Regions from separate parts of the Streptomyces sp. NPDC058664 genome, predicted to be linked through region 2. Evidence: riboswitches for the same ligand, from Rfam matches in the RefSeq annotation. Region 2 holds a riboswitch; the other holds the start of a gene.
What was found. A riboswitch is a leader RNA that binds a small molecule or an ion and turns the genes downstream of it on or off. The one in region 2 is predicted to bind S-adenosylmethionine.

Region 1 (11,669 bases), on a different contig from region 2:
CTGATCTTCATCGCCGGCATGTTCGTGCACATGATGCGCGTGTTCTTCACGGGCGCGTTCCGCAAGCCGCGTGAGATCAACTGGCTGTTCGGCTTCCTGCTGTTCTTCCTGGGCATGTTCACCGGTTTCACCGGTTACTCGCTCCCGGACGACCTGCTCTCCGGCACCGGTGTCCGCTTCATGCAGGGCGCCATCCTGTCCGTGCCGGTCGTCGGCACGTACCTGTCGATGTTCCTGTTCGGCGGCGAGTTCCCCGGCGGCGACTTCGTGGCCCGGTTCTACTCGGCCCACGTGCTGCTGCTGCCTGGCATCATGCTCGGCCTCGTGGTGGCCCACCTCATCCTGGTGTTCTTCCACAAGCACACGCAGTTCGCCGGCCCCGGCCGCACGAACAACAACGTCGTGGGCATGCCGCTGCTGCCGGTCTACATGGCCAAGGCCGGAGGCTTCTTCTTCCTGGTCTTCGGTGTCATCGCGGTCATCTCGGCGATCGCCTCGATCAACCCGATCTGGGCGCTCGGTCCGTACCGTCCGGACCAGGTGTCCACCGGCGCCCAGCCCGACTGGTACATGGGCTTCGCCGAGGGTCTGATCCGTGTCATGCCCGGCTGGGAGATCAACCTGTGGGGCCACACGCTGGTCCTCGGCGTGATGATCCCGCTGGCCATCTTCCCGGCGGTCCTCGCGGCGATCGCGGTCTACCCGTTCATCGAGTCCTGGATCACCGGCGACAAGCGCGAGCACCACATCGCGCAGCGCCCGCGCAACGCTCCGACGCGCACCGCCTTCGGTGTCGCCTGGATCACCGCGTACATGATCATGCTCGTGGGTGGTGGAAACGACATCTTCGCGACCCACTTCCACCTGTCGATCAACGCCATCACCTGGTTCGTGCGGATCGCCTTCTTCGTCGGCCCGGTCATCGCGTTCATCGTCACCAAGCGGATCTGCCTCGGCCTCCAGCGCCGCGACAAGGACAAGGTGCTGCACGGCCGCGAGTCCGGCATCATCAAGCGCCTGCCGCACGGTGAGTTCGTCGAGATCCACGAGCCGCTCAGCCAGGGCGAGATGCACCGCCTCACGGCGCACGAGCAGTACGCGGCCGCGGAGCTTCCGCCGGCCGTCGACGAGAACGGCGTGGAGCGGAAGATCGGGCCCCTGGAGAAGCTCCGGGTCAAGCTCAACAAGGGCTACTACGGCGCCGACAACCAGGTCGCCAAGCCCACGGTCGAGGAGTACAAGGAGATCCAGAGCGGCCACGGCCACCACTGATCCACCTGAACTCCTGACTTCCTGAAGTCGCCACGGCGAGAGCCCCGTCCATTCGATGGACGGGGCTCTTCGCCGTCCCCGGGGGTCGATAGGGTGGGCCCGTATCCGTCACGTGACGATCCAGGAGCTGCCATGAGCGCTGTGACCCCCGCTGGAGGACCTACGTCGGCGGGCCGCTCCTGGCCCGTCGTCCTGGAAGGCCTGCTGACCGGCCGCGACCAGAGCGCCGAGGACACCGCCTGGGCGATGGACCGGATCCTGCGCGGCGAGGCCACCGACGCCCAGATCGCCGGCTTCGCGGTCGCCCTGCGCGCCAAGGGCGAGACCGTCGAGGAGATCTCCGGGCTCGTCCGCACCATGTACGAGCACGCCAACACGATCGAGGTGCCCGGCCCGTCCGTCGACATCGTCGGCACCGGCGGCGACGGTGCCAAGACCGTCAACATCTCCACCATGTCGGCGATCGTCGTGGCCGGCACCGGCGCCAAGGTCGTCAAGCACGGCAACCGGGCCGCCTCCTCCGCCTCCGGGGCCTCCGACGTCCTGGAGAAGCTCGGCGTCAACCTGGAGCTGACCCCGCGGCGGGTCGCCGAGGTCGCGGAGGAGGCCGGGATCACCTTCTGCTTCGCGGTGAAGTTCCACCCGGCGCTGCGTCACGTCGCCGCCGCCCGCAAGGAGCTCGGCATCCGGACCACCTTCAACTTCCTCGGTCCGCTCACCAACCCGGCCCGGGTCCGGGCCCAGGCCACCGGCGTCGCCGACGCCCGGATGGCCCCGATCATGGCCGGGGTGCTCGCCGAGCGGGGTTCCTCCGCGCTCGTCTTCCGCGGCGACGACGGGCTCGACGAGCTGACCACCACCGCCACCTCGCGGGTCTGGGTGGTCCGTGACGGCTCGGTCCGTGAGGAGGCCTTCGACCCCCGGGACGTCGGCATCGACCTCGTGCCGGTGGAGGCGCTGCGCGGCGCCGACGCCTCGTACAACGCGGACGTGGCCCGCCGGCTGCTCGCCGGGGAGACCGGTCCGGTGCGGGACGCGGTGCTGCTCAACTCGGCGGCGGCGCTGGCCGCGCTCGCGCCGGGGGAGGGCGGCCTCGTGGAGCAGATCCGCGCCGGCATCGAGAAGGCCGCGGAGGCGATCGACTCGGGTGAGGCCCGCCGGGCCCTGGAGCGCTGGATCGCCGTCAGCAACGCGTAGGACGTGCCTCGCCGTACGACCCCGGTCCAGCATGCGGACCGGGGTCTTGCGCTTCGGCGATCATGTGGCAGGATGCTCTACAGGTCACGAGTGACAGCGTTTTGGCCCCGGCTTGCTGTCCGGCAACCCTCCGTCCGTGGCGGGGTGCCCCGGGTGATGACCAGGCCGTAGGCAGCGAGGTCTACGGCAAGCGCGGACCCCTCGAACACCAGGGGTCCTGGTCTGTCGAGGAGCGTTTTCCGTGAGCAAGCGAATGCGATAGGGCGAGTCCGCCCCTTCTTCACCCTCGGAACAGGGTCACTTCCGCGTACCCGCACACCCGCGTGCGCCCCCTTTCGTCTCCGAGGCATCACCCGTACCCCGCCGTGTCCGGCCGCGTACGGGATCACCGAAGCCATTCCGCACCGCCCGCCGGGAGATACCGCCATGTCCGCACGCCCGAACGCTGCCACCGTCGAGACCGCCGCCGTCGCCACCGCGCCCGTCGAGACCGCGACCACCGCGACCACCGCGACCGCCGAGTCCGCCGATCCCTGCTGCGCCGCCCCGCTGCCCGTCCTCGGCCGGGACGTCACCGTCCCGCTCGTCACCGGCGGCGAGGTGACCTACGCGGCGCTCGACTACGCGGCCAGCGCCCCGGCCCTCCAGCGGGTCTGGGACGACGTCGCCGCGTACGCCCCCTACTACGGCAGCGTCCACCGCGGCGCCGGCTACCTCTCCCAGCTCTCCACCGACCTCTTCGAGAACAGCCGCGCCACCGTGGCCGAGTTCCTCGACTGCCGCCCCGGCGATCAGGTCGTCTTCACCCGCTCCACCACCGACTCGCTCAACCTGCTCGCCCGGACCCTCCCCGCCGGTTGCGAGGTCTTCGTCTTCGAGACCGAGCACCACGCCTCGCTGCTGCCGTGGCAGAACGCCCGGGTCAGCTACCTGGACGCCCCCCGCACGCCGGAGCAGGCCGTCGCCACCCTGGAGCGGGCCCTCGCCGACCGCGACCCTTACGGCCCCGCCCTCGTCTGCGTCACCGGTGCCTCCAACGTCACCGGTGAGATCTGGCCGGTGAAGGAGCTCGCCGCCGCCGCGCACGCGCACGGCGCCCGGATCGTCCTCGACGCCGCCCAGCTCGCGCCCCACCACCCGGTCTCCGTCCAGGACCTCGACGTGGACTGGATCGCCTTCTCCGGGCACAAGCTGTACGCGCCCTTCGGCTCGGGCGTCCTCGCGGGCCGCGCCGACTGGCTCCAGGACGCCGAGCCCTACCTCGCGGGCGGCGGCGCCTCCCGCACGGTGGCGCGTCGCGCCGACGGCGGTGTGGACGTGGAGTGGCACACCACCGCGGCCCGGCACGAGGCCGGTTCCCCGAACGTCATCGGCGTGTACTCCATCGCCTCCGCCTGCAAGGCGCTCACCGAGGCCGGCTTCGACACCCTCGTCGAGCGGGAGCGGCACCTGATCGCCACGGTCCGCGAGGGCCTCGCCGAGGTGCCCGAGGTGAAGGTGCTCTCGCTGTTCGGCGACGACGCCCCCCGGGTCGGCGTCATCTCCTTCGTCGTCGAGGGCTGGAACAGCTCCCACTTCGCCGCCGCGCTCTCCGCCGAGTACGGCATCGGCGTCCGTGACGGCCTCTTCTGCGCCCACCCGCTGGTCCGCACCCTGCTCGGCACCGACCCGGGGACCCAGGGCGAGTGCGGCGCGCCCGAGGCGGCCCCCGGCGAGAGGTCCCTCAACGCCATCCGGGTCAGCTTCGGCGCCGGTACGCCCGACGAGCACGTGGAGCGGTTCGTCGGCGCAGTGAAGGAACTCGTCCGGGACGGCGCGCGGTGGAACTACCGCACCGAGGACGGCCGCTGCGTCCCCGACCGCGGCTGATCACTCACTCGTACGGGTGAAGGGGGCCTCCCGGTCGGGAGGCCCCCTTCACCTTGACGCGTGCGCGGCCTCAGGACTCCAGGCCGATGGCGAAGGCCGCCTCCAGATCGTGCTGGGAGTACGTGCGGAAGGCGACGTGGGTGTCCGTGGCCTCGACGCCCGGGATCTTGCTGATGCTGCCGGGGATCACGTCCGCCAGGTCGTCGTGGCGCGGCACCCGGACCATGGCGATCAGGTCGTACGTACCGGTCACCGAGAAGACCTCGCTGACGCTGTCGAGGGCGGCGATCGACTCGGCGATCTCGGGAATGCGGTCCACGCTGGTCTTGATGAGCACGATCGCGGTGATCACGGCTGGCTTTCTCCCTCGGTCGCCGCGGTTTGGGCTTTCACTCTATCCCCACCCCGGTAGCGCCCCCAGGCGTAGAGGAAGCCGACGGAGAAGCCCACCACATGGGCCAGATAGGCGACGCCGGGACCGGCACCCGCCGCCCGCGCGGCCAGCCACTGCAGCACGAACCAGAAGATCAGCACGATCCAGGCGGGGAAGCGCAGCGGCAGGAAGAAGAGGAAGGGGAAGAGGCTGGTGACCCGGGAGCGCGGGAAGAGGAAGAGGAAGGCCCCGAGCACCCCGGAGATCGCGCCGGACGCCCCGACGAGCGTCTGCTCGCTGGTCGCGTGCGCCGCCGCGTACCCGAGGAGCGCGAGGTAGCCGGTGCCCAGGTAGAAGAGAGCGAACCCGACCGGTCCCATGCGCTCCTCGGCCATCGCCCCGAAGACGTACAGGAAGAGCATGTTCCCCAGGAGGTGGAGCCAGCTGCCGTGGACGAAGAGCGCGGTCAGCGGGGTGAGGAGGGCGCGCGGCTCGCCGCTCATCAGCTCGGCGGGGACGACGCCCCAGCGGCGGAAGTACACGCCCTGCGCCGCGAGGAGCTGGTCGCCCGTGCCGTGCGCCGGGTTGAGCCCGGAGACCGGACTGATCGCGAAGAGGAGGACGCACGCGGCGATCAGTCCGTACGTCACCGTGGGTCCGCTGCGGATGCCGCGCCAGGCCCCCCGGACAGCGTGGACAGCGCGGACCGCGCCTCGCCGATCGATCATGGACAGATCATGGCGTACCGGGGCCGAACTGGACAGAGTGCCTCGCCGTGCCCCCGCCCACCCGCGAGGCCGTAGGGTTACGGGCAGTACGACCGCAGTTCGACGGCGCACCGCGGCTCCCGCACCTGGTACCCCGCAACAGGAAGAAGGACGGCACGATGACGACGGTTCCCCTGCCGACCGCCGAGACCCGCTGGCGCTGCACGCTCTGCGGCAATCTGACCCGCTTCGACGTGACCCGCTCCTCCAAGGTCGTGGAGTACGTCCATCTGGACCTCGCGGGAGAACCGACGGTCGAGGAGCGGCAGGTGGTCAGTGAGACCATCGAGTCGGTCCGCTGCCGCTGGTGCAACGCGGTGGACCAGATCGAACTGGTGGACAGGCCGGGCGCCGCCTCCTGAGGGACGGCGCGGACGACATAGGGGTGACGGATCGTGGAGCAGCCCGCGCACGGTGGAGAGCCGGCCGGCGCGGCAGGTGACGCTGCCGAGACGCTCGACCACCCACTGCCGGAAGGCGTGCGGCGGCGGGTCGTCGCGCTGGTCGCGGACGCCTTCGGCGGGCTGACCGTCGCGGAGCTGCCCGCACCCCTGCGGCAGTACGCCCGGTTCACCGCGAGCCGGCGGGCCAAGTTCGCCGGCAACGCGATGGCGGCGGCCCTGGAGAGCGACCCGCTGTTCCGGCAGCGGATCGGCGAACGGTTCAAGCAGGGCCAGCCCGAACTGGCCGGAGCCGTCGAGAGCGGCACCCCGCCCGCCGCCGCCGATCCCGTCGACGTGGCGGCGGCCGCCTATGTGCTGCGCCCGTCCGGCTGGGTCAAGCTGGTGGCCGCCGCGGGTGAGGAGGCCCTGCGGGCCGACGCCGAGCGGGCCGACGAGGCCGGCCGGCGCGAGCTGGAGCGGCTGCGCGAGGAGCTCGCCGCGTCCCGGGACCGCTCCCGGGACGAGACCGAGCAGCTGCGGCGCGACCTGGAGGCGGCCAGGAAGGAAGCGGAATCGCTTCACCGCAAGCTCCGCAGCGCCCAGAGCGACGTGAAGCGCGGCGAGGCCGCGCTGCGCCGCCTCCAGGGTGAGATGGAGACCGCGCGGGCGGAGTCGGCGGCCCGGGTGTCCTCGGTCGAGAGCGAGAGCCGGCGGCTCAAGGCCAGGCTCGGCGAGGTCGAGGCGGCCCTCGAGGCGAGCCGGCGGTCCGCCCGTGAGGGGCGCTCGGTGGAGGACATGCGGCTGCGGCTGCTGCTCGACACCGTCCTCGACGCGGCCCAGGGGCTCCGTCGCGAACTGGCGCTGCCACCCGTCTCGACGCATCCGGCGGACACGGTGGACGCGGTGGAGCCGGGGCGGATGTCCCCGAAGGACATCGCGGCGCGGGCGCTCTCGGAGACCGATCCGGCACTGCTCGACCAGCTCCTCGCGCTGCCGCAGGCCCATCTGGTCGTGGACGGCTACAACGTCACCAAGACGGGTTATCCGACGATGCCGCTGGAGAAGCAGCGGCTGCGGCTGCTCGGCAGCCTCTCGGCCCTCGCGGCCCGCTCGGGCGCCGAGGTCACCTGTGTCTTCGACGGGGCGGAGCTGGCGGCCCCGGTGCTGCTCGCGCCGCCGCGCGGGGTGCGGGTGCTGTTCTCCAAGCCCGGTGTGACGGCGGACGAGTTGATCCGCCAGCTGGTACGGGCGGAGCCGCCGGGCCGGCCGGTCGTGGTGGTCTCCACGGACCGCGAGGTGGCCGACGGGGTGGCGAAGGCGGGTGCGCGCCCGGTGTCGTCCGCCTTGCTGCTGAAGCGGCTTTCGCGGCTCTCGTGAGGCATCGCAACTCCTGGGCCTTATGCCCGAATTCTGGATGGCGGTCCGTCAACTGGTCATCACTGGCCGTGCGATGTCCGTAAACAAAGTGGCGCCTGAGCGATATTTTTGCCAGTGGGATTTGAACTGATCACAGCTTGGTCACTAAGGTCGGCCTTCGAACCTTCGCGCGGTTGATCGCCCATCCGGGGTGACGGCGGAGGAACCGCCTGCCCCTGACCGGTTGGGCGGCTCGAGGAAGAAGGAGCTCGCCTTCGTGGCGTCCCACCGTCGACCCAAGCAGCCGAGCCGTGCCCGCGTGACCGTGCTCACCGCTGCCGCGGCAGCCGCCGTCGCCCTCTCCGCCCAGTCCGGCGCCCAGGCCGCCCCTGCCAAGCCCAAGATCGACGAGGTCAAGTCGAAGGTCGACAAGCTGCACCACGAGGCCGAGGAGGCCACGGAGCAGTACAACCTCGCCGACGAGCGCAAGGGCAAGCTGCAGAAGGAGGTCGGCCAGCTCCAGGACCAGGTGGCCCGCGGTCAGGAGGAGCTCAACACCCTCCGCGACAAGATCGGTTCGGTCGCCACCGCCCAGTACCGCTCCGGCGGCATCGACCCGGCGCTCCAGCTCTTCCTCTCCGCCGACCCGGACACCTACCTCGACAGGGCGTCCGCGATCGACCAGTTGAGCGCCCAGCAGGCCGACGTGCTCACCTCGATCCAGGCCAAGCAGCGGACGCTCGCCCAGCAGCGGGCCGAGGCCACCAGCAAGCTGGCCGACCTCGAGGACGTCCGCAAGACCCTCGGCGAGAAGAAGAAGAAGTTCCAGGGCAAGCTGGCCGAGGCCCGGCAGCTCCTCAACACCCTCACCGCGGCCGAGAAGGCCGAGATGGAGGAGAAGGAGCAGCGGGCCAGCCGCGCCGCCGGCGAGCGGGTCGACCTCGGCAACGAGGTCCCCGCGAACGGCTACGGCGCCGCGGCGCTCGCCGCCGCCGCCACTCAGATCGGCAAGCCGTACGCCTCCGGCCAGGAGGGCCCCAGCTCGTACGACTGCTCCGGTCTGACCCAGTGGGCCTACGGCCAGGCCAACGTCCAGCTCACCCGCACCACCTACACCCAGCAGAACGACGGCGTGAAGATCGGCCGCAGCCAGCTCAAGCCGGGCGACCTGGTCTTCTTCAACGGTCTGTCGCACGTGGGCCTGTACGCGGGCAACAACACGGTCCTGCACGCCCCCTACACGGGCGCCTACGTCCGTTACGAGTCCATGAACACCCTGGGCTCCTTCCAGTTCGGGGTCCGCGTCGGCGGCTGACGCCCCGCGACCCGCTGCGGTATGCCGCCCGAACGGGTGGTTCGCCGCGACGCGTACTGACCTGACGCCCCGCCGGTGACCTGTGTTCTCCGGCGGGGCGTCACTTTCCGTGTCCATCGGCTTCGTTGGACGCGGAGTGATCAGCGGCTACTGTCTGCCGCGCCAGTCTGCGTCGAGCCGAACGGAGCGCTATTCGTGGCGTCCCACCGCCGACCCGCCGGGGTCACCGTCCTCACCGCCGCCGCGGCCACCGTGGCGGCGTCCCTCGGGGCCGTCCCCGCGAGCGCCGACCCCGGGGCCGGAGTCGAGGCCACCCGCGCCACGGTCGACCGCCTCTACGAGGAGGCCGAGAAGGCCACCGAGGGCTACAACCGGGCGGACGAGAAGGCGGACGCGCTGCGCCGTACGGTCTCCCGGGCCCAGGACGCCCTGGCCCGCGGCCAGGAGCGCATCAACCGCATGCGGGGCGCCCTCGGTTCGATCGCCGGAGCCCAGTACCGCTCCGGCGGCATCGACCCCGCCCTCGCCCTGCTGCTCTCCTCCGACCCCGACAGCTACCTCGACCGGGCCACCGCCCTCGACCGGGCCACCGCACGCCAGAGCGCCGCCCTCGGCGAACTCCGGCGGGAGCAGCGCCGGCTGGACCAGAAGCGCTCCGAGGCCCGCACGGCCCTGACCGAGCTCGAGCGCAGCAGGGCCGAGGTCGCCCGCCACAAGCGCACGGTCGAGCGCAAGCTCGCCGAGGCCCGCCGGGTGCTCGCGAGCCTGACCGCCGAGGAGCGCGCCGACTTCGACCGCGCCTCCCGCACCGGCGGGCGCGCCGAGGGGCCCGCCGGGGGGCCGGCCGGGGGCTCCACCGAGGAGCTGCCGCCCATGGCCGCCCCCGGCCCGGCCTCCTCGCGCGCCTCCGCCGCGGTGATGGCCGCCCGCAGCGCGATCGGCAAGCCGTACGTGTGGGGCGCGACCGGGCCCTCCGCCTTCGACTGCTCGGGCCTGATGGTCTGGTCGTACCGGCAGGCCGGGATCAGCCTTCCGCGCACCTCCTCGGCGCAGCGGTACGCGGGGCGGCAGGTGCCGCTCTCACAGGCGCAGCCCGGGGACCTCGTCACGTACCGCGGCGACGCGAGCCACGTCGGGATCTACGCGGGCGACGGACAGGTCATCCACGCCCCCTACCCGGGCGCGCGGGTCCGCTACGACCCGGTGAACATGATGTCGCACGTGACGGTGACCCGGGTCTGAGCCCCGTTCCCCAGGCCACGCCCCGCGGGCGCCCCGTACGATCGGGGGCGTGGCAGGTCAGGGAGGTGGAGCGGCGCGCGGCGCGGCCGCCTTTCTGCTGGCCGCCCTGCTGGCCCTCGGCGGCTGTACGGCCCCCGAGCCGGCCGACCCGGCGCCCCGGGAGATCCAGAGCCTGCTCGACCGGCACGCGCGGGCACTGCTCGACCGCGACGAGGCCGGCTACCTCGCGGCCCTCGACCCCGCGCTCGCACCGGTCGGTCGCACCGAGTTCGACCGGCTCGCGAAGGTCCCGCTGGGCGGCCTCGGCTACCGGGTCACCGATGTCGACAGGACCGGCGAGGGCCGGGTCACCGTCAAGGCCGAGCTGGGATTCCGGATCAAGGGCTACGACTCGGGACCCACCACCACCGAGCGGATCCTGGAACTCGCCGAGCGGGACGGCCGCTGGTACGTCACCGCCGACCGCGCCGCCGAGGGCGCCCCGCAGCAGCTGTGGCAGCAGGGCGAGGTCGAGGCGGTGACCGGCCGGCGCAGCCTCGTCCTCGGCGTGGGGCAGAGCAAGGAGCGGCTGCGGGAGATCGCGACGGCCGCGGACCGGGCGGTGCCCGCGGTCGGGGACGCCTGGGACGGGACCTGGGCGGGCCGGATCGTGGTCCTCGTACCCGCGTCGGTCGAGGCGATGGGACGGCTCCTCGGCGGGCCGGCCGCCTCCTACCGGGGCATCGCCGCCGTCACGACCGGCGAGGTGGGCGGCGGCCCCTCGGCGCCCGCCGACCGGGTGATCGTGAACCCGGAGGCGTACGCGGTGCTCGGCGCGTTCGGCCGGCAGCTGGTCCTCACCCACGAGGCCACCCATGTCGCGACCCGGGTCCAGACCACGAGGGCCACCCCGGTCTGGCTCTCGGAGGGCTTCGCCGACTGGGTCGCCTACCGGGGCACCGGCCGCACCGCCGCCCAGGCCGCGCCCGAACTGCGCCGCGCGGTCCGCGCGGGCGAGCTGCCCGCAGGGCTCCCGGAGGACGCCGAGTTCGGCTTCGACGGCGACGCGGAGGCCCTGGCGCGGGCCTACGAGGGCGGCTGGCTGGCCTGCGAGCTGATCGCGGACCGCTGGGGCGAGGAGAAGCTGGCGGCCTTCTACCGGGCGGTGGGCGCCCACCCGGGCCGCGAGGGCGCGGTGGAGAAGGCGCTCCAGGAGGTCCTCGGCACCACCCCGGAGGATTTCACCACCGACTGGCGGGCCTACCTGGGGGAGCGGCTCGGCTAGGACGCGTACGCCCGGCTGCCCGCCCGCCGGGGGCTCTGTCGACCCGGCGGGGCTCAGCGTGAGCCGGACAGGGCCTTCTCGCGCTCCGGCCAAACCGCCTGCGCGGGCACGAGCACGGCTCCGGCCTCGGCGAGACGCGGCTCCGTCACCGTCTGCCGCCACAGGATCCGGCAGGCGAGGAGGGTGGCGGCGATGAGGAGGCCGTTCCGGGTGAACAGCACCCCCATGCCCAGCGGATCGCTCCGCGTCACGTGCGAGAACCAGACCGGGAACTCGAACTGCGTGATCGCCGTCGCCCACACGATCAGGTGCACCGGCCGTTCCATCCGGCTCGACCGGTACGCCAGGCACACCGCCGCGAGACCGACCAGCCACAGCATGTACTGCGGGGAGAGCACCCGGCTCGTCGTCGTGAACAGCAGCACCGCCACGAAGGCCGCGTCCGCCACCGTCGACGAGGTGAAGCGGCGCGCCTTGAACCGCCAGAGCAGCAGCCAGCCGAAGGCGAGGAAGGTGAGCCCCAGGGCGGCCGTCGACACCGTGGAGACGTAGGGGCCGAGGAACTCGATCGAGCCGTAGTTCATCCGCGCCTCGCCGTCCCAGCCGAAGTGCCGGGCCACGTGGAAGACCA
Region 2 (11,669 bases):
CGCCTTCACCATCAGCCCCACCCGGCCCGTGGTGAACGGGAAGATGACCGTCTCCGGCACCGTCCAGCGCATGGTCGGCGGAGTGTGGAAGCCGCTCGCCGGCGCCAAGCTGACCCTGGTCTACAAGCCCCGGGGCGAGAACCAGTGGTACTGGGTGAACCAGGGCGTCACCACCAACAGCTACGGCAACTTCAGCTACCGCGCCACCGCCTACGGAGACGGCTCCTGGGCCCTGTACCTCAACAGCACGGGCACCTACTACTACAGCGAGACGATTGCGAAGTACATCGATGCGCGCTGACCTCCGCCTCCCCCTGACGGCGGTCCTCACCGCCGCCGCCCTGGCCGTCACGACCGCGCCCGCCCTTGCCGACGGGACCACGGCGGCCGACACGCCCGTCGGCATCGGCCGGGCCGTCACCGACGACACCCAGCGCGGCACCTTCCGGGTGACCGCGTGGACCGACGCGGCGCAGGCCAAGGTCACCGCCGTCTCGGCCCGGATCCGGCAGGGCGACACCGTCCTCGCCGACATCCCGGCGCTCACCCCGGCGCCCTCCTGGGACCCGGCGCTCGTGAACACGTTCGTGCTGCCCGACTCGGCCACGCTGAAGCTCGTCGAGGACGGCGGCGGCATCCCGGCCCTCGGCACGTACTCCATCGACGTCACCGCCACCGACTCGCTGGGCAACAAGGAGACCCGCACCGACGCCGGACAGCTCGACTTCCGGCTGCGCCCCGAGCTCTCCGTCTTCACCCTCGGCAAGCCCACCTACGCCGACCGCAACGCCCGCCCCGCGGGCGCGCTCGTCGGCATCCAGCCCGGCTCGGGGGACGTGGTGCCGCTCGCCGGCGAGACGGTCTCCGTCCAGCGGATCACCCCGGTGAAGACCCCCGCCCAGGAGGTGTTCACCGACGGTTCCGGCGGCTTCGCCGGGGCCCCGTATCCGATCTCCACCGAGGAGTTCGACCACGGGAGCACCTTCGTGGCGACGTTCACGGGGGACTCCGCCCAGGTCCACGGCAGAACCGAGCAGTACCGCCAGGTCCACGAGTGGATCCCGCGCAAGGTGCTCGTCACGGCCGCGTCCGACAAGAGGCGGGCGCTCAACGGCGAGACCGTCACGATCAGCGGCCGGATGACCGACCCGGCGGCCGGGAACGCTCCGGTCCCCCATCACCCGGTCCGGGTGCGCCTCGGCGCCCCCCGGTACGGCATCGGCACGCCCGTCACCGTCCTCACGGGTGCGGACGGCCGGTACGTCGCACGGCTCGTCGCCGCCTCGGGCAGGGAGGCGGGCGGCTGGACGGTCGACTCCCCCGACCGCTACCTGAGCTACGACCCCGTCTACGGGGCGCTCGCCATCCCCGTGGAGTCCCGTACCGACCTCACCTCCGTCGGCCTCTCCGCCGACGGCCGGGTCACGGTCTCCGGCACCTTCCGCGCCACGTACGAGAAGGACTACTTCCCGACGACGCAGTACATCCAGCTGGAGCAGTCCGTCATCGGCGGCTGGAAGCGGATCGCCACGGCGAGCGTGAACTCCGCCTACTACAACGACTTCACGCTCTCGGCCGCGAGCCGGGGCGGCTGGTACCGCGTCCGGCACCTGACCACCGACCAGTTCGCCGAGTCCGGCTCCGGTTCGTTCCGGCTCGTCCGCAACGACACCCGGATCGTCTCCCTGAACGCCGGCCCCGAGCCGGTCGTCAAGGGCGGGTACGTGACCGTCACCGGCGGGCTCCAGCACTACTGGGACGGGGCCTGGCGGGCGTACGGGAACGCCCCGGTCGTCGTGCAGTTCCAGCCGCGGGGCACCACGACCTGGAAGCAGGTCGCGACCGGCCGGGCCGCCGCGAACGGCAAGGTCTCGCTCCGGGTGAAGGCCACCGCGGACGGCTCCTGGCGCATCCGCCACTACGGCGACTACCGGCACTTCAGCTCCCCGGCCGCGGCCGGCGGCGACTACGTCGACGTGCGCTGATCACCGCTGCCGAGAAACGCCCGAGGGCGGCACCCCCTGGTGGGGGTGCCGCCCTCGTTCCGTTCTTCGCGTTCAGCGATGAACCACCGATCCCGGAGGATCAGAAGTCCATGTCACCGCCCGGCATGCCGCCGCCGGCCGGCGCGGACGCCTTCTCCGGCTTGTCGGCGATGACGGCCTCGGTGGTGAGGAACAGCGCGGCGATCGACGCGGCGTTCTGCAGCGCGGAGCGCGTGACCTTCGCCGGGTCGATGATGCCCTCGGCGATGAGGTCGACGTACTCGTTGGTCGCGGCGTTCAGGCCGTGGCCGACGGGCAGGTTGCGGACCTTCTCCGCCACGACGCCGCCCTCGAGGCCGGCGTTGATCGCGATCTGCTTCAGCGGGGCCTCGAGGGCCAGCTTCACGATGTTCGCGCCCGTGGCCTCGTCGCCCGTGAGGTCGGCCTCGAGCTTCTCGAAGACCGAGGAGGCCTGGAGCAGGGCCACGCCACCGCCGGCGACGATGCCCTCCTCGACGGCCGCCTTCGCGTTGCGAACGGCGTCCTCGATGCGGTGCTTGCGCTCCTTGAGCTCGACCTCGGTCGCGGCGCCGGCCTTGATGACCGCGACACCGCCGGCGAGCTTCGCCAGGCGCTCCTGCAGCTTCTCGCGGTCGTAGTCCGAGTCGCTGTTCTCGATCTCGGCGCGGATCTGGTTCACGCGACCGGCGACCTGCTCGCTGTCACCGGCACCGTCGACGATGGTGGTCTCGTCCTTGGTGATGACGACCTTGCGGGCGCGGCCCAGCAGGTCGAGGCCCGCGTTCTCCAGCTTGAGGCCGACCTCCTCGGAGATGACCGTGCCGCCGGTGAGGATGGCGATGTCGTTCAGCATCGCCTTGCGGCGGTCGCCGAAGCCCGGAGCCTTGACCGCGACGGACTTGAAGGTGCCGCGGATCTTGTTGACGACCAGGGTCGACAGGGCCTCGCCCTCGACGTCCTCGGCGATGATCAGCAGCGGCTTGCCCGACTGCATGACCTTCTCCAGGAGCGGGAGCAGGTCCTTCACGGAGGAGATCTTGGAGTTGACGATCAGGAGGTACGGGTCGTCGAGCGACGCCTCCATGCGCTCCATGTCGGTGGCGAAGTACGCCGAGATGTAGCCCTTGTCGAAGCGCATGCCCTCGGTGAGCTCGAGCTCGAGACCGAAGGTCTGCGACTCCTCGACGGTGATGACGCCTTCCTTGCCGACCTTGTCCATCGCCTCGGCGATGAGCTCGCCGATCTGGGTGTCGGCGGCGGAGATGGAGGCCGTGGAAGCGATCTGCTCCTTGGTCTCGACATCCTTCGCCTGCTCGAGGAGGGCGCCGGAGACGGCCTCGACGGCCTTCTCGATGCCGCGCTTGAGGGCCATCGGGTTGGCACCGGCGGCGACGTTGCGGAGGCCCTCGCGGACGAGCGCCTGGGCGAGAACGGTGGCGGTGGTCGTACCGTCGCCGGCGACGTCGTCCGTCTTCTTGGCGACTTCCTTGACCAGCTCGGCGCCGATCTTCTCGTACGGGTCCTCGAGCTCGATCTCCTTGGCGATGGAGACACCATCGTTGGTGATCGTGGGGGCGCCCCACTTCTTCTCGAGGACGACGTTGCGGCCCTTGGGGCCGAGGGTGACCTTGACGGCGTCAGCGAGCTGGTTCATGCCGCGCTCGAGACCGCGCCGGGCCTCCTCGTCGAACGCGATGATCTTGGCCATGTGAAGTGGTCCTCCCGGACATGGGGTGGATAACGCTCCAGGACCGCGCCGACGCCCGCGACGGACGGCCTCCGCAACTCCGTGTGGTTCCTTGCCCCACCCGGCCGGCGACCTCGTCGTGCTCGATCCTCGTAGCACTCTCACCTTCCGAGTGCTAACGCCAATGATTAGCACTCGACCCATGCGAGTGCAAGCGACTCTCGACGATCGGGACGGTGATCGGGGCGCGGATCGAGCGGCGTCCGAGCGCGGACCGAGCGGCTCCGGAAGGCGGACCGGGCGGTGCCGGAACGCGGACCGGACCGCGCCGGAACGCACGAGGGGCCCGCGTCCCCTCAGGGATGCGGGCCCCTCGACGGCGTTGCGTCGGTGGCCGATCGCGCCGCGCTCAGACGGCGAGCTTGACCATGTCCGCCTGCGGACCCTTCTGGCCCTGCGAGATCTCGAACTCGACTCGCTGTCCCTCTTCGAGGCTGCGGTAGCCATCCATCTGGATCGCGCTGTAGTGGACGAAAACATCCGCACCACCGTCGACCGCGATGAAGCCGTAGCCCTTCTCCGCGTTGAACCACTTGACGGTGCCCTGAGCCATGCCTAACTCCCCTATTACTGGCCCTTGCGCGGGACCGCACTTCGCGGACCCGGGTCAGACCCTGCGCCGGAACGCGTCGACCGCGGCTGAATGTATCTGCCCAACTGCCCTCTGCAACAGGTCATTCGAGCGAGAATTCTGGGCGTCACGGAAAGGCGAATAGGGGAGAATTCGCTGGATCACGGGGCAAGTCGGGCCCGGCAAATCGCGCAGAAGGTACACAACGCGCAGGCACTTTGGCTGCTTCTTGTCGCGCGGCGACGCATTCTCATATGCGTCCGGCATGGGCAGCGGAGGGGACTTCCCCAACTCTACCCCGCTCAACCATGCAGAATTGCCCCTTCCGCTTTATGGCGCGGAAGGGGCAATTCGAGATCTTCGAGAAAGATGGGGCAGTTGATAAGGCTCAGCAGCCGCCGGCACTGTGCCCGACGGTCAGCCTCCGGCGACGGCCGGGATGATCGAGACGCCCGCGCCGGCCGGGGTGGCCGTCTCCAGACCCTGCTCGAAGCGCACGTCGTCGTCGTTCACGTAGACGTTGACGAAGCGGCGCAGCTTGCCCTGGTCGTCCAGGACGCGGGCGGCGATGCCCTTGTGGTTCTTCTCCAGGTCCGCGATGACCTCGGCGAGGGTCGCGCCCTCGGCCTCGACCTCGGACCGACCGCCCGTGTAGGTGCGGAGGATGGTGGGGATGCGGACGTTCACGGCCATGTCTTCGTAACCTTTCAGAGGGCCAGGCCGGCGTCGCGGAACGCGTCCAGGCTCGGGCGGATGGTGACGGTCGCCTGAGAGGTGTCGGCCACCGCGTCCAGGGTCTTGAGTCCGTCGCCGGTGTTGAGGACGACGGTGGTGAGGTTCGGGTCGATCAGACCGGCCTCGACGAGCTTCTTCGTGACGCCGACGGTCACACCGCCCGCGGTCTCGGCGAAGATGCCCTCGGTCTGCGCGAGCAGCCTGATCGCGTCCACGACCTGCTCGTCGTTCACGTCCTCCACGGCGCCGCCGGTGCGGCGGGCGATGTCGAGGACGTACGGGCCGTCGGCCGGGTTGCCGATCGCGAGGGACTTGGCGATGGTGTTCGGCTTCTGGGGCCGTACGACGTCGTGGCCGGCCTTGAAGGCCACCGACACCGGGGAGCAGCCCTCGGCCTGGGCGCCGAAGATCTTGTACGGCTTGTCCTCGACGAGGCCCAGCTTGATGAGCTCCTGCAGACCCTTGTCGATCTTCGTCAGCTGCGAGCCCGAGGCGATCGGGATGACGAGCTGGTCGGGGATGACCCAGCCGAGCTGCTCGCAGATCTCGTACGCCAGCGTCTTGGAGCCCTCGCCGTAGTACGGGCGGAGGTTGACGTTGACGAAGCCCCAGCCCTCGCCGAGCGGGTCGCCGATGAGCTCCGAGCAGAAGCGGTTGACGTCGTCGTAGTTGCCCTCGATGGCGACGAGGTCACCGCCGTAGACACCGGCCATGACGACCTTGCCCTGCTCCAGGTCGTGCGGGATGAACACGCAGGAGCGGAAGCCGGCGCGGGCGGCGGCGGCGCCGACGGCGCCGGCCAGGTTGCCGGTGGAGGAGCAGGAGAGGGTGGTGAAGCCGAAGGCGCGGGCGGCCTCGATGGCCTGGGCCACGACCCGGTCCTTGAAGGAGTGGGTCGGGTTGCCGGAGTCGTCCTTGACGAAGAGCTTGCCGGGGGCGACGCCGAGCTCGCGGCCGAGGTTGTCGGCCTGGACGAGCTTGGTCCAGCCCGGGTTCAGGTTCGGCTTGTCGGCGACGTCGGCGGGGACGGGCAGCAGGGGGGCGTAGCGCCAGATGTTGGCGGGGCCGGCCTCGATCTGCTTGCGCAGCGCCTCGGGGTCACCGGTGGGGAGCTCGTACGCGACTTCGAGCGGTCCGAAGCAGAGTTCGCAGGCGAAGATCGGACCGAGGGCGAAGACTTCACCGCATTCGCGACAGGAAAGCCCGGAAGCGGGACCGAGGTCGACGGTGGTGGCGGGGGTGGCGGTCTGTACAGCCATGGAGGCGAGGCCCTTTCTCCTCATCTTTCCCATGACGAATTTTTCGCCATGAGACGGATTTGGCACCTTCCCTAGCCGGGAGCCTCGCGCAAACAAGCTGCGTCCGTCAGGACACCACTAGGGGTGGTGGCCGGGAGACGGGTGGGCGAGTAACCGACTGGAGGGTTGCCGGGGCTTCAACGGGCCGTTTCCCTCTGCCCCTCTGGATGAGCGGTATTCGATTGTGAAGCGCGGTGAAGTCGGTCGCCGACTTCGTTCCTGTGCTCCGACGCGGTCGGCACCCCGACGTGCATCGGGGATCCGCGTTGTTCAAGACTGTAACCGAAGGCCCGGACGCTTGGACCGGCCGTCCGAACCGCGAGATGGAGATCACGTGCTGGAAGAGGTGGAGCGCTGGCTGGGCCGGCGGTCCTGGTCCGTGGCGGACCGGCCGCTGGAGCGGATCCTCGCCGCCAAGCGCTCGACGCGCGTCAGCGTGGTGCTGCCCGCGCTGAACGAGGAGGCGACGGTGGGGGACATCGTCGCCGTGATCCGGCGCGAGCTGATGAGCGAGTCGGTGCCGCTCGTCGACGAGCTGGTGGTGATCGACTCGGGCTCCACGGACCGTACGGCGGAGGTGGCGGCGGCGGCCGGGGCACGGGTGGTCGCGCGGGACGCGATACTCCCCCGGATACCGGCGGTGCCGGGCAAGGGCGAGGTCCTGTGGCGGTCGCTGATGGTGACGAGCGGGGACGTCGTCTGTTTCGTGGACGCGGACCTGCGGGACTTCTCCGCGGACTTCGTGACGGGGATCGTGGGCCCGCTCCTGACGGACCCCGACGTCGACTTCGTGAAGGCGATGTACGACCGGCCCTTCGGAGACACCCCTGGTCAGGGCGGCAGGGTGACGGAACTGGTGGCCCGTCCCCTCCTCAATCTGCACTGGCCGCAGCTGGCCGGTCTCGTGCAGCCGCTGGGCGGCGAGTACGCGGCACGGCGCTCGCTGCTCGAACGGCTGCCGTTCCCTGTCGGTTACGGAGTGGAGCTGGGGCTGCTCGTGGACGCCCTGCACACGGTGGGGCTCGACGCCCTCGCGCAGGTGGACGTGGGGGTGCGCAAGCACCGGCACCAGGACGGGCAGGCGCTCGGCCGGATGGCGGCGGCGATCTACCGGACGGCGCAGCTGCGGCTGTCGCGGGGGCATCTGGTCCGGCCGTGGCTGACCCAGTTCGAGCGCGGCGAGAAGGGCTTCGAGCCGCGGACGTACGCGGTGGACACCGAGGAGCGGCCGCCGATGGCCGAGATCGCGGAGTACGCGCGCCGCCGCGTGGCGTAACGCCCTACGATGATCCGTTTTGCCTACATTTCCCTTCTATGCGCTTCAGACACCATCACCTGGGAAGGGTGCTCGCGGCCGTCGGACTGGTGACGGGCTCGTTCGCGTTCGCCACGGCCGGACCGGCCGCGGCAAACGTGGCCGAGCCCGTCGGCGAGCGGTACGAGGGGTCGCTGTACGGCGGCACCCACGTGCCGTCGGCCCTCGCCTTCTCCGTACCGGTTCCCGACCCGGAGACCACCCGGGCGGACCCGCGCACGGTGAAGCGAACCCCTACTCCCTCCCCGGCGCCCCCGGCACCCGGTCCCCGGGGCGACGGCGGCTCGACGGCCGGGACAGGCGGCAACACCGAGCGGCTCTGGCTGCTCGGCGCCCTGGCGCTCGCCCTCGCGGCGACGGGCCTGGTGGCGAGGGCGGCGACGCGCGGCGGAGGCGACCGACCCGCGTGACCCGCGTGACCTGCTTGACCTGCGGCTACGGGGCCGCGACCTGCTTGACCTGCGGCTACGGGGCGTGGCCGGATCCCCCCGTCTCGTATACGTACGTTTGAGCGTTTACGGGACGGGCTAGGTTCGCCCCATGGCTACTGTGCTGGTCGCATCAAACCGTGGACCCGTCTCGTACACGCTGGGCGAGGACGGTTCGCTCGACGCCCGCAGGGGCGGGGGCGGCCTGGTCTCGGGCCTGAGCGCCGTGTCCTCCCAGGAGAGCGTGTGGGTGTGCGCGGCGCTCGGGGAGGGCGACCGGGAAGCGGTCCGGCGCGGGGTCGGCGAGCCCGGCGTACGGATGCTGGACATCGACCCGGAGGTGTACGCCGACGCGTACAACGGCATCGCGAACTCGGTGCTGTGGTTCCTCCACCACCACCTCTACGACATCCCGCGCGAGCCGGTGTTCGACGCGGCGTTCCGGCGCCGCTGGGAGTCGTACCGGGCCTACAACCGCGCCTTCGCGGAGGCGCTGGCCGCCGAGGCGGACGAGGGCGCGGCGGTCCTGGTCCAGGACTACCACCTGGCCCTGGTCCCGGGGCAGCTCCGCGACCTCCGCCCCGACCTGCGGATCGCCCACTTCACCCACACCCCGTGGGCCTCCCCCGAGTACCTGCGGATGCTGCCGGGGGACGTCCGCGAGGAACTCCTGTGGGGGATGCTCGGCGCGGACCGGCTGGGCTTCCACACCTGGGACTGGGCGACGGAGTTCCTGCGGGGCTCCGGCCTCGACACCGCGACCGGGGTGGCGGACCCCTCGTTCCCGGGCGGCGACCCCCGCGGGTGGGTGACGCACCGGCGGGGGACGGAACCGGAGCGGACCACCCGGGTCGAGGTGTACCCGCTGGGCGTCGACGCCGACGAGCTGCGGGCGCTCGCGCACCGGCCCGAGGTGGACGAGCGGCTGACGCGGCTGCGCGAGGAGGTCGGCGGCCGGAAGACCGTCGTCCGCGTGGACCGCACCGAGCTGTCGAAGAACATCCTGCGCGGCCTCCTCGCCTACCGCGAGCTGCTCACCACCCGCCCCGAGTGGCGCGACCGGATCGTCCACCTGGCCTCGGCGTACCCGTCCCGCCAGGACCTGGAGTCGTACCGGACGTACACGGCCTCGGTGACGAGGCTGGCGGACGAGATCAACACCGAGTTCGGCACGGCCGACTGGCAGCCGGTCATCGTCTCGGTCCAGGACGACTTCACCCGCTCCCTGGCCGCCTACCGCCTCGCGGACGTGGCCCTGGTGAACCCGGTGCGCGACGGCATGAACCTGGTCGCGAAAGAGATACCGGTGGTCTCGGAAGCGGGCTGCGCACTGGTCCTGTCGACGGGCGCGGGCGCGTACGAGGAACTGCGCGAGGACGCCCTGACCGTGAACCCCTACGACGTGTCGGAGACCGCCGAAGCCCTCCACAAGGCCCTGTCGATGCCCCCGGCCGAACGGGCGGACCGCACCAAGCGCCTCGCGGCGGCCGCCACCGCCCTGCCCCCGCAGCGCTGGTTCCTGGACCAGCTGGAGGCGCTGCGGGAGTCCTGAGCGCGGTGAGACCCGTGACGGGCGCAGCTCAGTGGCGCCCGGAACGAAAGTCGGGAAGGCTGCGGCGCATGGTTTCAGTAGTGCAGAACGTGGCGATCGACTGTGCGGACGCCTATGAGCTGGCCCGGTTCTGGAGCGGTGTGACGGACCGTCCGCTGGATCCGGACGCCGGGCCGGGCGACCGGGAGACCCAGGTGCCGCTCGCGGAGGGACCGGTGCTGTACTTCAACCAGGTGCCCGAGGCCAAGACGGTCAAGAATCGTGTCCATCTCTGTCTGCGCCCCGAGACCTCGCGCGATCAGGAGGTGGACCGGCTGCTGGGCCTCGGCGCCACCTTCGTCGCCGATCACCGGAACCCCGACGGTTCGGGCTGGGCGGTCCTCGCCGATCCCGAGGGCAACGAATTCTGCGTTCTGCGCAGCGACTCCGACCGAGCCGCCGTGAACACCTGACGCGGGCCCGTCCGGAGGCCGGACTCAGCGGGAGCCTTCCCGCTGCTCCCTCCCCCACGCCGCCAGCGGTTCGAGGGCCTCGTTGAGGCGGATGCCGTCCTTCGTGAGGGCGTACTCGACGCGGGGTGGCACCTCGTCGTACGAGACGCGGTCCACGATGCCGTCCGCCTCCATCTCGCGGAGGTGGGAGGCGAGGACCTTCTCGGTGATGCCCGGGACCAGCCGGCGCAGCTCGCCGAAGCGGCGGTGCGGCTGCTGGTGGAGGGCCCAGAGGATGAGGACCTTCCACTTGCCGCCGATCACCTCCATCGCGGTGTCGATGCCGCAGACGTGTCCGTCGTCCGCTCCCGGCCTGTTCAGCGTCGCCATGCGTCCCCCTCCGGCCTGTTCGCTCACCTCAGGGTAACCACCCACTCCGAAGTGGGTACTTGAGCAGGTCGGAGGCCTGCCGCAGCCTTGTGGACATGACGCAGAACACCGCAGTGAAGTCCCCCGTCACCCTCCTCGGCCTCGGTGCGATGGGCACCGCCCTGGCCCGTACCTGGCTCGACGCGGGTCACCCGCTCACCGTCTGGAACCGCACCCCGGCCCGCGCGGAGGCGCTCGCCGCCGAGGGCGCGAAGGCCGCGGACAGCGCGGCCGCGGCCGTCGCCGCCGGCACCCTCGTCGTCGTCTGCCTCCTCGACGACGCCTCCGTCGGCGCCGCCCTCGACGGCGTCGACCTGACCGGCAAGGACCTCGTCAACCTGACCACCACGACCCCCGCCCAGGCCCGGGCCCGCGCCGCCTGGGCCGAGGAGCGGGGCGCCCGCTACCTGGACGGCGGGATCATGGCCGTACCGCCGATGGTCGGTGTCCCGGAGGCCGGCGGGTACGTCTTCTACAGCGGCTCGCGCGAGCTGTTCGAGGAGCACCGGGAGACCCTTGCCGTGCCGGTCGGCACGAGCTACGTCGGTGAGGACGCCGGTTTCGCGGCGCTGCACGACGTGGCCCTGCTGAGCGCGATGTACGGGATGTTCGGGGGCCTCGCGCACGCCTTCTCCCTGATCCGGGGGGAGGCCATCGACCCGGCCGCGTTCGGCCCGCTGCTCTCGGGCTGGATCGCGGCGATGGCAGGCCCCGCCGTGCTGCAGACCGCCGCCCAGCTGAAGAGCGGCGACTACACCACGGACGTGGTCTCCAACCTGGCGATGCAGGTGGCCGGCACGCGGACGCTGCTGACCACGGCCGAGGAGCAGGGCGTGAGCCCGGAGCTGATCCAGCCGTACTTCGAGCTGATGCGCCGCCGGCTCGCCGCGGGCAGCGGCGAGGAGGACCTGACGGGCGTGGTGGACCTCCTTCGCCGGTGATCCGCGACCGTCGATCCGGTAATCCGTGACCGTTGATCGGTACGACATCTCCTCCTGAGGGGTCGTCCCGTGTCAGACTCTGCGGCGATCGTTCCCCCAGGCGATCCGTTTTCCCCCAAAAGGCAAGCGGAAGGATCGCGACAGACGTGAAGAAGATTGTCGTGGGCATGACCCTCGGGTCCGCGCTCACCGCCCTTCTCGCCGCGGGGCCCACCC

Region 1: linked by a shared signal. The riboswitch ahead of ACFWUY_RS02730 (aminotransferase class V-fold PLP-dependent enzyme) and the one ahead of thrC (threonine synthase) in region 2 are both predicted to bind S-adenosylmethionine.

The regions. Positions count from the first base shown of each region.
Region 1 covers NZ_JBHXRW010000002.1:217,269-228,937, reverse strand. Annotated here, with positions in the region: gene ACFWUY_RS02740 (cytochrome bc complex cytochrome b subunit) at 1-1,272, shown strand, start outside; gene trpD (anthranilate phosphoribosyltransferase) at 1,405-2,469, shown strand; SAM riboswitch class IV at 2,552-2,668, shown strand; gene ACFWUY_RS02730 (aminotransferase class V-fold PLP-dependent enzyme) at 2,896-4,338, shown strand; gene ACFWUY_RS02725 (Lrp/AsnC family transcriptional regulator) at 4,409-4,690, opposite strand; gene ACFWUY_RS02720 (rhomboid family intramembrane serine protease) at 4,687-5,439, opposite strand; gene ACFWUY_RS02715 (hypothetical protein) at 5,598-5,840, shown strand; gene ACFWUY_RS02710 (NYN domain-containing protein) at 5,874-7,238, shown strand; gene ACFWUY_RS02705 (NlpC/P60 family protein) at 7,495-8,532, shown strand; gene ACFWUY_RS02700 (NlpC/P60 family protein) at 8,728-9,774, shown strand; gene ACFWUY_RS02695 (hypothetical protein) at 9,824-11,038, shown strand; gene ACFWUY_RS02690 (glycosyltransferase 87 family protein) at 11,092-11,669, opposite strand, start outside.
Region 2 covers NZ_JBHXRW010000046.1:33,507-45,175, forward strand. Annotated here, with positions in the region: gene ACFWUY_RS30015 (hypothetical protein) at 1-301, shown strand, start outside; gene ACFWUY_RS30020 (hypothetical protein) at 291-1,985, shown strand; gene groL (chaperonin GroEL) at 2,086-3,714, opposite strand; gene ACFWUY_RS30030 (cold-shock protein) at 4,103-4,306, opposite strand; gene ACFWUY_RS30035 (MoaD/ThiS family protein) at 4,742-5,017, opposite strand; gene thrC (threonine synthase) at 5,032-6,318, opposite strand; SAM riboswitch class I at 6,336-6,531, opposite strand; gene ACFWUY_RS30045 (glucosyl-3-phosphoglycerate synthase) at 6,692-7,633, shown strand; gene ACFWUY_RS30050 (hypothetical protein) at 7,672-8,082, shown strand; gene ACFWUY_RS30055 (trehalose-6-phosphate synthase) at 8,213-9,652, shown strand; gene ACFWUY_RS30060 (VOC family protein) at 9,721-10,104, shown strand; gene ACFWUY_RS30065 (winged helix-turn-helix transcriptional regulator) at 10,129-10,473, opposite strand; gene ACFWUY_RS30070 (NAD(P)-dependent oxidoreductase) at 10,569-11,453, shown strand; gene ACFWUY_RS30075 (immune inhibitor A domain-containing protein) at 11,600-11,669, shown strand, end outside.